Regions from separate parts of the Mesorhizobium sp. NBSH29 genome, predicted to be linked through region 2. Evidence: predicted binding sites of a transcription regulator. Region 2 holds the regulator's gene; the other holds the start of a gene.

Region 1 (7,758 bases), 1.0 Mb from region 2:
CGTCAGATATCAAGTCAAAACGCGTTCGTAATATTTTCTTCGTGAGCCACTTTGTCAGCGGCCTGGGCTGGGCTTATTTCGCCTCGCTCAGCTGCATCGCCTGTGACCCGGACTACCTGCCGGTGTTCAAGGCCGTTGTCCTCCTTCTGGCCATCGCCGCCAGCGCCCTCATCAGTTCATCGCTGCGCGGCGCGCTGATCGTCACTTTCGCGCTTCCTGTGGCCATCTATGCATCGCTGGGCGCCCATCTGTGGATGCCGGTGCAAAGTGTGATGGCAGGTCTGCTGGTTCTGGCTCTGCCCTTCTTTTCTTACGTATCGAGTAATATGAACCGGTCCGCAGTCATGCTGCTATCTTTTCGGCGCGAAGTGGATGGCCTGATTGCCGAGCTCGAAACCGCGAAATCCATGTCGGACGAAGCCCGCGGCCGCGCCGAGGAGGCCAATTTGGCCAAGTCACGCTTTCTGGCATCCATGAGCCATGAGTTGCGCACGCCACTGAATGCTATTTTGGGCTTTTCCGAAGTCATGGCCAGCGAAGTGCTCGGCCCGATGCAAAACGACACCTATCGCGATTACGCCCGCGACATCCATGGGTCCGGTCAGCATCTGCTCGACGTCATCAATGAAATTCTCGATCTCTCGCGCATCGAGGCCGGCCGATATACGCTGAATGAAGAGCCGGTCACGATCGTCTATGTGGTGGAAGAGTGCTGCCGCCTGATGGAGTTGAAATCGCGCAACAAGGACATCCGCATCGTCCAGCAATATGAGAGCGATATGCCACGCCTCTATGCCGATGAGCGTTCTGTGCGCCAGATCACGCTCAACCTCTTGTCGAACGCAGTCAAATTCACTGGTAGTGGCGGGGAGATCATCGTCAAGGTGGGTTGGACGGTCGGTGGCGGCCAGTATATCTCCGTCAAGGACAACGGCCCAGGTATCCCGGAAGACGAGATCCCAATCGTCCTGTCAGCCTTTGGGCAGGGCTCGATTGCCATCAAAAGCGCCGAGCAGGGTACCGGCCTCGGGCTGCCCATTGTCCAAGGCATGATGGCGATGCATGGCGGCGAGTTCGAACTTCACTCCAAGCTGCGCGAAGGCACAGAGGCGATCGCGATATTCCCTGCCTCGCGCGTCATGGAATCACTTCCGGCCATTCATCGCCAGCAGGATCAGCCGCCCGCCCGCCGCTTCGCATCCTGATAACACTTGCAGTGCAACTGTGGGCGCCACAGACGTCTGCCATTCTTGCGGTCACATGAACGGACGTGACCGATCTGCACCGCAAGTTGGCGCGGCCGGAGCCAGCTAACGTATCGCGGCCGCCATTCCCGACAGAGACAATGCCGCAGCCTTTACGATACCGGCGGCGAGCGCGGCGCCTGTACCCTCGCCATGGTGAAGCTTGAGATCAAGGATCGGGCGCAGACCCAGCCTCTCTGCCGCCCGCTTGTGTCCATTCTCGACAGAAAGATGCGCCAGGACGCAATGGTCGAGTGCATGCGGGTTCAACGCATGGAGAACCGCAGCAGCGGCCGTTGACGCAAACCCGTCCAGCACCACCGGCACTTTTTGCAACCGCGCCGCAAGGATAGCGCCGGCAATGGCAGCGAATTCGCGCCCGCCGACTCGCCGCAGCGCCTCAAGCGGATCTTTCAGATGCGATCCATGCAGAGCCAGCGCCTTGTCCACGACGCCAGCCTTGCGTGCCATCATTGGGTCGTCTGCGCCTGAGCCAGACCCTACCCAATCTGCGCCCGAACCGCCGAACAAGGCAGCAAACAACGCCGCAGCGACTGTCGTGTTGCCCACGCCAAGATCGCCGATGCACAAAAGATCAATATTGTCTGCAACCGCCTCCATCCCGAAAGCCATGGTCGCCGCGCAGCTTTTCTCATCAAGCGCCGCATCCTGCGTGATGTCTGCCGTTGGCAGGTCAAGCGCTAGGTCAAAAACCTTGAGCCCAAGGTTGGACGCAATGCAGAACTGGTTGATTGCTGCTCCACCTGCTGCCGTGAGCTCCACCACCTGCGCGGTCGAGGCCGCAGCCCGTGGTGAAATCACGTTGTTGGCGGCCACGCCATGGTTACCGGCAAAAATGGCCACCAGCGGCTTGTTGATGACCGGCGGCGCCCTGCCCGTCCACTCAGCCAGCCATTCGGCGATGTCTTCTAGACGGCCAAGTGAGCCTTTTGGCTTACCTGTTGCGGCGTAGAGCGCGCGCACCCGTGCAGCAGCCCCCTGATCGGGGCCCTCGACCCCTGCGAGCAAGGTGCGAAAATCGTCAAATGGAAGGCCGCTGGTGGTCATCTGTCCGCCAAATCAAGGTGAGTGAAAAAAGTCCATCCGTGCGCATAAATGCGCAATGATGCGCAGACAAGCACCCGCTGTTGAGTTTTTGATGGCAGACGCACGACATAGTGCGCCGGTTTCGAAAGAACTTGCATTGCCAATTGCGGTGCACCATGTGGATGAGACCATCCGGGAACGGCAATGACGGCCATCGAATCGCCCTGCATCCTTGTATGCTCCATCGATATGAAAACCGGCTATTGTTTCGGCTGCGGACGCACGGGCAACGAAATCTCGGACTGGATGAGCATGGCCCCCCACCAGCGCAGCGCCATCATGGCCACCCTGCCCGCAAGACTTGAAACCGTTGAGCGTCGCCCCCGCCGCGAGACACGTCGCAGCCGAATGGCGCGGGAACGGTCCCAAGAAGATTCGGCATGAAGTCATTGTTCTGGTTCGTATTTGCCATAGCCGCAGTAGCTTTGGCGACAATCATGCTGACCGGAACAGACATCATCGGTATCTCCGGCGAGGAGATCGGCCGAACTGCCTATATTGCACTGTGGAGTGCCTTCGTTGCGGTTGGCATCCTGTCTTCCGGGCAACGCTTCGGCACAGTGCTGCGCAGCCTTGCCCTGCGGGCGCTCCTCATCCTTGTTTTCATCGCCGGGTATCAATACCGATACGAACTGCAAGACGTCGCAAGCCGAATCACGGTTGGTCTTGTTCCCGGCAGCCCACTATCGTTGACGGATTCTAACGGCAAACAAACGGTCGAACTTGAAAAGCTGCCAAGCGGCCATTTTGGGGTACGGGCGAAGGTCGACACAACGTCGGTTGATTTCATGGTCGATACCGGCGCAACGACAACCGTGTTGACGCTAAACGACGCCCGCCGAGCCGGAATTGATCCAAACAGGCTAAGCTTCAGCGTTTCTGTATCCACCGCCAATGGCACCGGCCGTGCAGCGCGTGCCATCGCCGATGAAGTCGCAGTCGGCTCCATAGTCCGGCGCCGCGTACCAGTGCTAGTCGCTGAGGCCCACGCGCTCGAACAGTCACTGCTCGGCATGAATTTCCTTGGTACCCTTTCCGGATATGACGTACGCGGCGACCGGATGATCCTGCGTGACTGACGGCGCGTGAGCAGCGGTCCATCAGGAATTTCGTAGCTACGACACGCCGATCCGCGGTGCAGCACTGCTGTCCAGAGCAAGCGGCATCGTCGCAGAACGGCGCTCGAAAATGTGGTCGACAATCCCCCAGTCACGCGCTTCCTCGGCACTCATGAAGTAGTCGCGGTCCAGAACACGCTCCACATCTTCGGGCGCGCGCCCACAGTGGTGCGCATAGAGTGCAATCATCCGCCGCTTGGTTCTGGCCACATTGTCGGCATGGCGTTCGATGTCGGACGCCTGCCCCTGAAACCCACCCAATGGCTGGTGCAGCACCACGTCGGAGTTGGGCAGTGCAATCCGCAATCCCGGCTCGCCTGCCATCAAAAGGAAAGACGCCATTGAGCGCGCTGTGCCCATGCACACCGTCGAGACCGGACATGAAATATATTGCATCGTGTCATAGATGGCGAAGCCGCTGGTCACCATGCCACCCGGAGAATTGATATAGAGCGCGATTTCCTTGCCCGGATGGTCTGATTCCAGCGCCAGCAGCTGAGCGCACACGAGTGCTGAAACCGTGTCGTTGATCTCGCCATTGAGAAAAATGATCCGCTCGCGCAGCAGACGCGAAAAAATGTCGAACGAGCGCTCGCCCCGGCTCGATTGTTCGATCACCATCGGTACAAGAGTGTTCATCAAAAAAGCTCTCCCGTTCATGCGGCGCGCAAATGCGCTATCGCCATATTGGAATTGGCAGCCGATAGCCGCATCTCGGTCCGCTTGAAGTCGCCGTGCCTGATGCGCAGTCTACTGCCACCGGTCGCATCAGGCTGGAGTTCAAAGGAGACAATAGAAGCAACGCCCGCATCATCATGCCAAGCATAGCGCACCGACCGCCCGACATCGACCGCCAGCACCTCGCAATCGATGGTGGTTTGCTTGTCCGAAAGGGTGAACCGCGCGCCCTGCTCCACGGGCCCAAGCGTGCGTCCCAGCCATTCGGCCATGATTTCCGGCTGAGTGATGGCACGCCACACTTTTTCTGCTGGCTCGGCGAGATCAACCTCAAATTCCAGAGTGTCGCCCGACGCACCGGCCCCCCGCTTCTCGTCGCTCATTGATCCATCCCCTTCAAAACGGTTTTCAGCTTTTCGATCTTCTCCGGCCAGAAGTCGGTTCGATACCGGTCGATCCACTCGGCCAGCGGCTGCAGGCCGCCGGGATGAATGGTGTAAAACGCGTTGCGGCCATGGCGGCGCTCGCTCACCAGCCGCGCCTCTTTCAACACCGCCAGATGCTGCGAGACTGCGGGCTGCGAGATGTCAAAACCAGCGGTCAGTTCGCCAACAGTTTTTTCGCCACTGGCGAGTGCTTCAAACACCGCGCGTCGGGTTGGGTCGGCCAATGCGCGCCAGATCTGGGGTTCAATCATGCCAAATAGATAAGCCTGCACTTATCTATTGGCAAGCAAAATCTGCTAACGCCGAGCGTCAGCCCATCAGGCTGGCGAAGAACCGCAATGCGACCAGCAGACAAAAAAGCCCGAAGCCGATTTCAAGCTGCCGTTTCGACAAAGCGTGCGCGATCCTTACCCCGTAGGGCGTGACGACAAGCGCTATGGGAATGACCAGCGCAACTGCGACCCAGTTGACGAAACCGGTGGAGGCAAACGGCAGCAAAGTGTTATTCCAACCGGCGATGATGTATCCGACAGCGCCCGGCACCGCGATCATCACACCGACACCGGCTGACGTCGCCACAGCCTGGTGCATGGGACGTCCATAGAGCGTCATGAAGGTATTGTTCATGATGCCGCCGCCAATGCCCATCAAGGTCGAGAAAAACCCGATCCCTGTTCCGACGACCGACCGCCACGGATTGCCGGGAATTTCGCTGCCCAGCCGCCAGTGGTCGCGACCGAAGAGCAGTTTGATACCCACCAGAACGGTCACCACGGTAAACACAATGCGCAGGCCAGCGCTTGAAATAGAGGCCGTAGCAATGGCTGCCAGAACCACGCCTACCGGGATCGAAACGAGAAAGGATTTGAGCAGATCCATATCCACCGCGCCCCGGGCCTTGTGGCTGGTGAAGGAGCGGATCGAGGTTGGGACGATGATCGCCAAAGACGAACCGACCGACAGATGCATGCGCACGGCCTCGTCTACTCCGAGCAGGCCGAACACCTGATAGAAAACAGGCACCAGGACGGCTCCACCGCCAATGCCGAATACACCCGCCAGCAAGCCCGCGACAACGCCCGCTGCAGCAATGCCCATGACAAACATGGCAATCTCGCTTCCACCCATCGACATGTCCGGCATGCGAGATCTCCTCTGATGAAGGACCTCCGCTATCGCCGCGATGCGGGGATGTAAAGCGCCAGCACGGTATCTGCTGGACCGTCATCACCTCATTCCAGCGACCGTCAAAGAACTGTAATGTGACCATGCGAAGTGTCCCGCTCCATAGGACCGGACAGGAGCTTCCATGACCCACGATCACGAAACCGACAAGCTGACGCGATCTATCCGCGCCGAACTCTCCGAGGACACCGGCTCCAACAATTCCACAGCCGACACGATGGGTGAAATCATCGCGCGCCGGTTCTCGCGCCGCGATTTGCTGCGCGGTTCTCTCGCCGTCGCCGCCATCACCGCAACCGTCAGTCCGCTTGCCATGCTGGCATCTGAACAGGCGCACGCCCAAGGCACCACCCGCTTTGTGTTTGATGAAGTCACCGCCGGCGTTGATGCTGATCACCATGTCGCTGCCGGTTATGATGCCGATGTGCTGATCCGTTGGGGCGACCCGCTTTTTGCCGACGCACCTGAATTTGACCCGCTCAACCAGACAGCCGAAGCGCAGGCAAAACAGTTCGGCTACAACAATGATTATCTTGGCTTCTTTCCGATAGACGGCAAGTCCGACCACGGCCTTTTGGCCGTCAACCATGAATACACCAATGAGGAACTGATGTTCCCTGAAATGGCGCGTCAGGAAAGCAAGGAAGTTGCCTTCGCCGCCATGACACCGGAACTGGTGGCAATCGAAATGATGGCCCATGGTGGTGCCGTCGTTGAGGTTCTGCGCGAAAACGGCAAATGGACCTACAAGAAGGACTCCCCGCTCAACCGCCGCATCACCGCTGAGACGGAAATGGAAATCACCGGCCCCGCCGCCGGACACGCGCTGATGCAGACCAATGCCGATCCATCCGGCACAAAGGTCAAGGGCATGATCAACAATTGCGCGGGCGGCATGACACCATGGGGCACGTGGATTTCCTGCGAGGAAAATTTCAACGGCTATTTCATGGGCGAAATGGGCGAAGCCCACCCCAACTACGCCAATTTCAAGCGCCTCGGCGCACCGGGCGCACAATATGCCTGGGCCAAATATCATGACCGTTTCGACATTATCAAGGAACCGAACGAAGCAAACCGCTTCGGCTGGGTTGTCGAGATTGACCCGACCGATCCAAACTCAGTGCCTAAAAAGCGCACTGCACTTGGCCGCTTCAAGCACGAAGGTGCCGCCATGCTGGTCAACACAGATGGCCGCGTCGTCGTCTATTGCGGTGATGATGAGCGCTTCGATTATGTCTATCGCTTCGTCACCGAGGGAAAATACAACCCGGATGATCGTGCGGCCAATATGGACCTGCTCGACAAGGGCACGCTTTCGGTTGCCAAATATAATGATGATGGCACCGTCACCTGGATGCCGCTGATCCACGGCGAAGGCCAACTCACGGCTGAAAACGGTTTTGACAGCCAAGGCGATGTGCTCATCCGCACGCGGCTTGCCGCAGACACCACCGGCGCGACCAAGATGGACCGTCCAGAAGATGTCGAGGCCAATCCGGAAACCGGAAAAGTCTATGTCATGCTGACCAATAACAGCCGCCGCAAGCCAGAGCAGGTCGACAAGGCCAATCCGCGCCCTGAAAACCTGTTCGGTCACATTGTTGAAATGACAGCACCCAACAAGGACCATGCCGCCGATACCTTCACATGGGAAATCCTCGTGAAATGCGGTGATCCTTCCATCGCAGAAGTCGGTGCCACCTTCTCATCGGCCACCACCAAGGATGGCTGGTTCGGAATGCCAGACAATTGCGCCGTCGATGCCGAAGGCCGCTTGTGGATCTCCACCGATGGCAACAGCGCAGAAGACACTGGCCGTGCCGATGGTCTGTGGGGACTGGAAACGGAAGGCGAAGGCCGCGGAACCTCCAAACACTTCTACCGCTGTCCTGCCGGCGGCGAACTGTGCGGCCCCATGTTCGCACCAGATGTCCAAAGCGCCTTCGTCGCCATCCAGCATCCAGGTGATGATGGTGA
Region 2 (7,758 bases):
TGCTGGCGATCTCGGTCGGCCTGGCTTTTCTGGCCATCATGTTGGTGACCATTGTCTCCAAGGGCTACACGGCGTTCTGGCAAACGACGGTGACGCTGCCCGTCACCTTTGATGAAAAGGTCATCGATCCGGGCAACAAGCGCGAGACCGACCCGAATGTGCTGGTGCGGGCAAACTATCCAAAGCTTGCCGAAAACGCGCTGATCGAAAAGCTTGGTATCGACCCAGCCAATAAGCCACTGGTGCGCGAGCTCAAGGGTTTCCTGTCCGACGGATCACGGGTGCAACTGCGCCAGATCCTGGAGAGCGATCCTTCGGTGCTGGGACAGACACGTAATGTGGAGATTCTTGTCGCCGCCAATCTGGACTCTGCCTTCAAGGGCCAGATCGATCTTGATGTCGACGAGAGCCGCCGCAAGGTTTCGGACCAGCAGGTCGAATGGATGAACAAGCTTCGTGCAGAAGGTACGATGGCGGAGCATTTCAACAAGGGCCTGTTCACTTTCGGGGCATCGAGCCGGCCGGAAACCTCAGGCATGGGCGTCGCCATCATCGGCTCCTTCTATATGATGATCATCGTCCTTATTCTGGCGTTACCGATTGGTGTTGCAGCATCTATCTATCTGGAAGAGTTCGCCAAGAAGAACCGGCTGACTGACCTGATCGAGGTGAACATCAATAATCTGGCTGCGGTGCCGTCGATTGTGTACGGCCTGCTCGGGCTTGCGGTGTTCATCAACTTCTTTGGCATGCCGCGCTCGGCCTCCTTTGTCGGTGGCCTGGTGCTGACCCTGATGACGCTGCCTACCATCATCATCGCCACGCGCGCGGCGTTAGCGGCAGTGCCGCCATCGATCCGCTCGGCGGCGCTCGGACTTGGTGCATCGAAGATGCAAATGGTGTTCCAGCACATTCTGCCGCTCGCCGCACCCGGCATCCTGACCGGCACCATCATCGGGCTGGCACGTGCGCTGGGTGAGACCGCGCCGCTGCTTTTGATCGGCATGGTGGCTTTCGTTGCCGATTATCCCGCAACGCCGTTTGATCCTGCAACAGCATTGCCGGTGCAGATCTACATGTGGGCCAATGAGGCGGAGCGCGCCTTCGTGGAACGCCTGTCTGGCGCTATCATCATTCTTCTCATGTTTCTCATGGCCATGAACATCACCGCTATTGTTTTGCGGCGGCGGTTCGAGCGGCGCTGGTAGTCTGGTAAAAGGAATCCCGTCATGAATATCCTGACCGAACAGTCTCTCGAAACCGCAGTAGGCAAGTCCATGAATTCCAAAGCCAACGAGATCATCAAGATGCGCGGCCAAAAGGTCGACGTGTTTTACGGCGACAAGCAGGCCCTGTTCGGTGTGGACCTTGACGTGCGGCAAAACCAGGTCACAGCGCTAATCGGACCATCCGGCTGCGGCAAGTCCACCTTTCTGCGCTGCCTTAACCGGATGAACGACACCATTGATTCAGCGCGGGTCGCCGGCAAGATCACTCTCGACGATGAAGACATCTACGATTCCAAGATCGACGTGGTGGAGTTGCGTGCCCGTGTCGGCATGGTGTTCCAGAAGCCGAACCCGTTTCCAAAATCGATCTATGAAAACGTGGCCTATGGTCCGCGCATTCATGGTCTTGCCAAGACCAAGGCCGAGATGGACATCATCGTGGAGTCCAGCCTGCAGAAGGCAGCGATCTGGAATGAGGTAAAAGACCGCCTGCAGGAGCCGGGCACCGGCCTGTCCGGAGGCCAGCAGCAGCGCCTGTGCATTGCGCGCGCGATTGCAGTGAGCCCTGAAGTTATCCTGATGGACGAACCATGTTCGGCGCTTGATCCGATCGCCACAGCCAAGGTCGAGGAGTTGATCGATGAGTTGCGCGAGAATTATACGATCGTGATCGTCACCCACTCGATGCAGCAGGCGGCACGTGTGTCGCAGCGCACGGCAATGTTCCACATCGGCTATCTGGTCGAGGAGGGCGCGACGGAAAAAATGTTTACCAGCCCCGATGACAAGCGCACCCAGGACTACATCACCGGCCGGTTCGGCTAAGTCGACCAGCCCGCCAACCGATGACGAGGAGAACATGATGCGCGAACACACAGTGGCGTCGTTTGACGAAGAACTCGAAAACATCGACCGACTGATCCGCGATATGGGCGACCATGCGGGAAAGATGGTTCAATCGGCGACGCTGTCGTTACTGAGCACTGACAATGGTATGGCACAGCGGGTGATCTCCGACGATGCAATCATGGACGCCATGCAGCGTGAACTTGATGACAGCGCCATCACGCTGATCGCCAAGCGCCAGCCGATGGCGCAGGATCTGCGGGCGGTTCTCGGAGCAATCCGCATGGCCTCGGACCTCGAGCGGATCGGTGATCTCGCCAAGAATGTCGCCAAACGGGTCGGTGCGGTGGGCAAGGGCGTACCGCGCTCGCTGACGCATTCGATAGATTCGATGGCAAAAATGGTATTGCAGCAGGTGTTAAGTGTGGTCGACCGCTATGTCGCACGTGACGCTGAAGGCCTGAAGCCGATCCGGGCCGAGGACGAGAAGATTGACATCCAGTACACCTCGGTGTTCCGCGAACTGCTTACTTATATGATGGAAGACCCTCGCAATATCACCGCGTGCACGCATCTCCTTTTTTGCGCCAAGAACCTCGAGCGTATCGGCGATCATGTTACCAACATTGCCGAGAACGCGTATTATGTGATGACGGGCACCCAGTTGCCGCCGCATCGTCCGAAGCTGGACGAGACGTCGATGACGGTGGTTGCTGAATAACGTTCACAGGAACAGCCCGCATATGATTGCGCCGAAGATCATGGTCGTGGAGGACGAGGAGCCCCTCGGTGTGCTCCTGCGCTACAACCTCGAAGCCGAAGGATATCAGGTCGAGGTCGTCACCCGCGGTGACGAGGCGGAAATCCGGTTGCAGGAGAATGTTCCTGATCTGCTGGTGCTCGACTGGATGGTGCCCGCCGTATCGGGCATTGAGCTGTGCCGGCGCTTGAGGATGCGGCCTGAGACCGAGCGGCTGCCGATCATCATGCTCACCGCGCGCGGTGAAGAGAGCGACAGGGTGCGCGGGCTTTCAACCGGCGCTGACGACTACCTTGTCAAACCCTTCTCGACGCCGGAGTTTATCGCCCGCGTGCGTGCGTTGCTGCGTCGAGCCAAGCCGGAGGTGCTTTCCAGCGTGCTCAAGGTCGGCGACATCGTGCTCGACCGTGAATCGCACCGGGTATACCGCAAGAAGAGCGAGATTCGGCTTGGGCCGACCGAGTTCCGACTGCTCGAATTCATGATGCAGCATCCTGGCCGCGTTTTCTCGCGCAGCCAGTTGCTCGACAATGTCTGGGGTGAGACGATTTATATCGACGAGCGCACAGTCGACGTCCATGTCGGCCGGCTGCGTAAGGCGGTCAACAATGGCCGTATGCCGGATGTTATCCGCACCATCCGTGGCGCCGGCTACGCTATCCGCGAGGCATAATTTTCTGGAGAGGTTCTGAGCCCCAGACCTCTCCAGCTTTTTGCGTGTCCAACGCTTTTGGCCAGCGCACCTCTGTCACTCTCGCGAACCCTCGGCTGACTTCTGGTCAAGGCCCGGCGCGAAAATGTTCTGGTCGACGAATGTCAGAGCCCGCATCGCGCAACCTTCCCGAATAAGCGGCATCTCGTCGGGCTCGGTGTCGAACGAGATGGCTTTTGAGTGCTGGCCGCCGGCGGTGCGCGCGAGTGCTTCTCGGAGTGCGGGTTCAACAAGATCGAAAGCCAGCGCACCATGGCCAACAATAGCCACAGGCGCCGGATCGATCAGAGCAAACAGGCTGCCAAGCCCAAACCCAAGTGCTTCCCCGGCGCGGCGAAAGGCTTCGCGTTCGGCTCCGCCGCCGGCCCGGGCACGAGCGGCCAGCGCAATCATGTCGCTGTCTTTGATGTCGACCGGCAGTTCGTCTTCGCTTTGTTCGCAGGCTTTTCGCCAGATCGCATAATTGCCGGCATAGGCCTCGACGCAGCCGCGTCTGCCGCAGCGGCACAGAGCGCCATCCGGGCGGTGGACGAGATGGCCGAATTCGCCGCCGGAACTTTGCGTGCCGGTGAACAACTCGCCTTTCAACACCATACCCATGCCGATGCCATGCGACAGCAGGATCGCGATAAAGTCGTCGCGGTAGCGCTCGGGCTTGTGCCAGCGCAGGGCGACCGCGATCATGTTGCAGTCGTTCTCAACAGTTGCTGGGATGCCAAAGGCATCTTCAAGAATATCTGCGAAGGCGATACCGCTATGCGGGGTGATCGGCGACCATAGCATGGCGCGCGCGGCCGCATCGGTGGTACCTTGCACCGCAAGGGCAATGCGCGCAGCAGGCTTCACGCCGAATGGTCGTCCCGCAATCAGCCGCTGCACCATCGCCACCATATCGGCCACAAGGTCGGAACGCGACAGGGTCAGCGTCGGCAACCGTCGGGTCTCCTGCGCGATCACCTCGCCCGAATAATCAATTAGCGAGGCCGATAGCGCGTTCAGCGACAGCACTAAGGCAATCACCGAGGCGGCGTCGGGAGATAGCCCCAGCGCCACCTGCGGGCGGCCACGCCGTATCGTGCGCGGGTCGCTGGCCTTGGTCTCTATCAGTATCCCTTCGTCGATGAGATCAGCCGAAATTGCAGAAATTGTTGAATGGCTAAGGCCGGTTGCTGCGGCGATCTCGGTGCGCGACGGGGTGCGTTGCCGGCGAACGGACGCCATCACCATTGCCCGGTTGCGGCGCCGCAGATCGTCGTGACGGATTGCGACCGTCATGTTCCGGTATCCCTCCCATGTGTGTTGTCTCGGCTCTTCCACGCATTGTGGCATGGCGTCAACATTTTGCGTCCTGGAAATATCATTGACTCACATGCGGGGTTGAGTCATTTATTTTTTCGGAGCTCGAAAAAAAGTGCTCCGAACATCGTTGCAGCGCCTTACCGGCGCAGGGAGGAATTTCATGAACAAGTTCGCAGCCGCCATTCTGGCGGGCGTTGCCATGTCGCTTACGCTGCCCATCGCCGCGTCGGCAAAAGACAAGATTATCGGCGTATCCTGGTCTAACTTCCAGGAAGAGCGCTGGAAGACTGACGAAGCCGCAATCAAGGCGGCGCTTGAAGCAACCGGCGACAAATATATTTCCGCCGATGCACAATCTAGCCCCGGCAAGCAGCTGACGGATGTCGAGAGCCTGATTGCGCAGGGCGCAAACGCGCTGATCATTCTGTCGCAGGATGCATCGGCTATCGGCCCGGCTATTGAAAAGGCGCTTGCGGAAGGCATTCCCGTCGTCGGCTATGATCGCCTGATCGAAAACAAGGACGTCTTCTACCTGACCTTCGACAACAAGGAAGTGGGCCGGATGCAGGCGCGCGAAGTGCTTAAGGTCAAGCCGGAAGGCAACTACGTCTTCATCAAGGGCTCGGGCACCGATCCGAACGCTGACTTTCTTTTCGCCGGCTCGATGGAAGTCCTGAAAGACGCCATGGACGGCGGCAAGATCAAAAATGTAGGTGAGGCATACACCGATGGCTGGCTACCAGCCAACGCGCAGAAGAATATGGAGCAGTTCCTCACCGCCAACGATAACAAGGTCGACGCTGTGGTTGCCGCCAATGACGGCACCGCGGGCGGCGTCGTTGCCGCGCTTACCGCTCAGGGCCTCGCCGGCTCGGTGCCGGTCTCCGGACAAGATGGCGACCATGCCGCGCTGAACCGCGTTGCGCTTGGTACCCAGACTGTCTCAGTCTGGAAGGATGCCCGCGAACTGGGCAAGGCAGCTGCTGAAATCGCCGCCAGCCTTGCTGATGGCAAGAAGATGGAAGAGATCGCCAACGTGACCGATTTCACCACGCCTGGTGGCAATGTCACCAAGTCGGTGTTCCTCACGCCGGTCGCCGTCACCAAGGAAAACCTCAGCACCGTTATTGACGCGGGCTGGGTTTCCAAGGAAGTGGTCTGCCAGGGTGTTGCAGCCGGTTCTACGGCTGCCTGCGACTAACCAGACATGTCAAACGCCGCGGGAGAGACGTTCCCGCGGCGTTTTGTTATGATCACGGCCCGGCCCGTTGCGGTCCCGGCGGGAGACACTGATGTCCGAAGTGAGCACTACAAGCGTGACGCCTGACCGCCCGCGTGCCACCGAGCTTGGGCCGGTCGCGCGGTTCCTGCGCGCCACCGAGATCGATACGCGCATGCTGGGCATGGTTGCGGCGCTGCTCTTGGTGTGGGTTGGCTTCGACTTTTTCTCCGGTGGCCTGTTTCTGACACCACGCAACCTGTGGAATCTTTCGGTGCAGTCCTCCTCGATTGCCGTCATGGCCACCGGGATGGTGCTGGTCATTGTGACGCGCAACATCGATCTTTCGGTCGGTTCGCTGCTCGGCTTTTGCGGCATGATCATGGGTGTCACCCAGGCGGAACTGTTGCCGCGTATGTTCGGCATGACGCTTGGCGATCCGATGATCTGGGTCATCGGATTGGTTGCAGGGCTGGCCGTAGGTGTTCTCATTGGCGCTTTTCAGGGCTATCTCATCGCCTATCTCAAGATACCGGCGTTTATCGTTACGCTTGGCGGACTGCTGGTCTGGCGCGGCGGGGCCTGGTGGGTCACCAGCGGACGTACCGTTGCGCCGATGGACCCGACATTCCGCCTGATGGGCGGCGGGCCGGAAGGGGCTATCGGTGCCACCGCCAGTTGGGTTGCCGGGCTTGTTGCCTGCGCAGCACTTCTTGTCATGCTGGCCAATGGCCGCCGTCAGCGGTTGCGCTTTTCCTTCCCGCTGCGGCCTTTGTGGGCGGAAGCGTTCCTCGCCACCGTCGGCTGCGGGCTGGTGATGGGTGCGGTCTGGGTTGCCAATTCCTACCCGTGGCCGATCGGGATCGTTCGCCGCTACGCCGAAGACAACAACATCACGTTGCCGGAAGGCGGGCTCTATATCGCGCATGGCATCGCCGTGCCGGTTCTGATGGCGCTAGCGGCCGGCATCATCATGACGTTTATCGCCAACCGCACTCGGTTCGGTCGCTATGTCTATGCCATCGGTGGAAATCCAGAGGCGGCAGAACTTGCCGGCATCAACACCCGCTGGGTGACGATGAAAATCTTCATGCTGATGGGCCTGCTTGCGGCGTTCGGCGCGGCGATCTCGACAGCACGGCTGAATGCCGCCACCAATTCGCAAGGCACGCTCGACGAACTTCTGGTCATTGCAGCTGCAGTGATCGGAGGCACCTCGCTTGCCGGCGGCGCCGGCACCGTGGTGGGCGCGATGCTTGGTGCGGTACTGATGCAATCACTTCAGTCTGGCATGGTGCTTTTAGGCGTCGATACGCCGCTTCAAAACATCGTTGTCGGACTGGTGCTTGTCGTCGCCGTTTGGCTCGACACGCTTTACCGCAGACATTTCCAGTAGAGAGGCACACACATGGCAGCCACCCCACTGGTTGAAATGAAGAACATATCGATCGCCTTTGGCGGCATTCGGGCGGTTGATGATGCATCCGTTGATCTGTATCCGGGCGAGGTGATGGCGTTGTTGGGACATAATGGTGCCGGCAAATCGACGTTGATCAAGGCGCTCTCAGGTGCCTACCGACGCGATGCCGGCGCAATCTTCGTCAATGGGGCTGAAGTCGCCATCGCCAACCCGCGGGATGCCAAAAAATTCGGGATCGAGACGATCTACCAGACGCTTGCGCTGGCCGACAAT

Evidence for each region. Region 2 encodes PhoB, which activates phosphate uptake and scavenging genes when phosphate is short. Its sites were predicted from a motif close to TGTCATNNANCTGTCAT; they were not measured.
Region 1: the regulator PhoB is predicted to act here: its motif matches at 5,839-5,855, upstream of GA830_RS15535 (PhoX family protein).

Annotation. Positions count from the first base shown of each region.
Region 1 covers NZ_CP045492.1:3,111,180-3,118,937, forward strand. Annotated here, with positions in the region: gene GA830_RS15495 (sensor histidine kinase) at 1-1,205, shown strand, start outside; gene GA830_RS15500 (nicotinate-nucleotide--dimethylbenzimidazole phosphoribosyltransferase) at 1,311-2,312, opposite strand; gene GA830_RS15505 (DUF1289 domain-containing protein) at 2,496-2,735, shown strand; gene GA830_RS15510 (TIGR02281 family clan AA aspartic protease) at 2,732-3,430, shown strand; gene GA830_RS15515 (ATP-dependent Clp protease proteolytic subunit) at 3,467-4,108, opposite strand; gene GA830_RS15520 (SRPBCC family protein) at 4,126-4,530, opposite strand; gene GA830_RS15525 (ArsR/SmtB family transcription factor) at 4,527-4,844, opposite strand; gene GA830_RS15530 (sulfite exporter TauE/SafE family protein) at 4,903-5,736, opposite strand; gene GA830_RS15535 (PhoX family protein) at 5,903-7,758, shown strand, end outside.
Region 2 covers NZ_CP045492.1:503,475-511,232, reverse strand. Annotated here, with positions in the region: gene pstA (phosphate ABC transporter permease PstA) at 1-1,208, shown strand, start outside; gene pstB (phosphate ABC transporter ATP-binding protein PstB) at 1,230-2,054, shown strand; gene phoU (phosphate signaling complex protein PhoU) at 2,092-2,796, shown strand; gene phoB (phosphate regulon transcriptional regulator PhoB) at 2,819-3,508, shown strand; gene GA830_RS02480 (ROK family protein) at 3,584-4,822, opposite strand; gene xylF (D-xylose ABC transporter substrate-binding protein) at 5,007-6,047, shown strand; gene GA830_RS02470 (sugar ABC transporter permease) at 6,139-7,461, shown strand; gene GA830_RS02465 (ATP-binding cassette domain-containing protein) at 7,474-7,758, shown strand, end outside.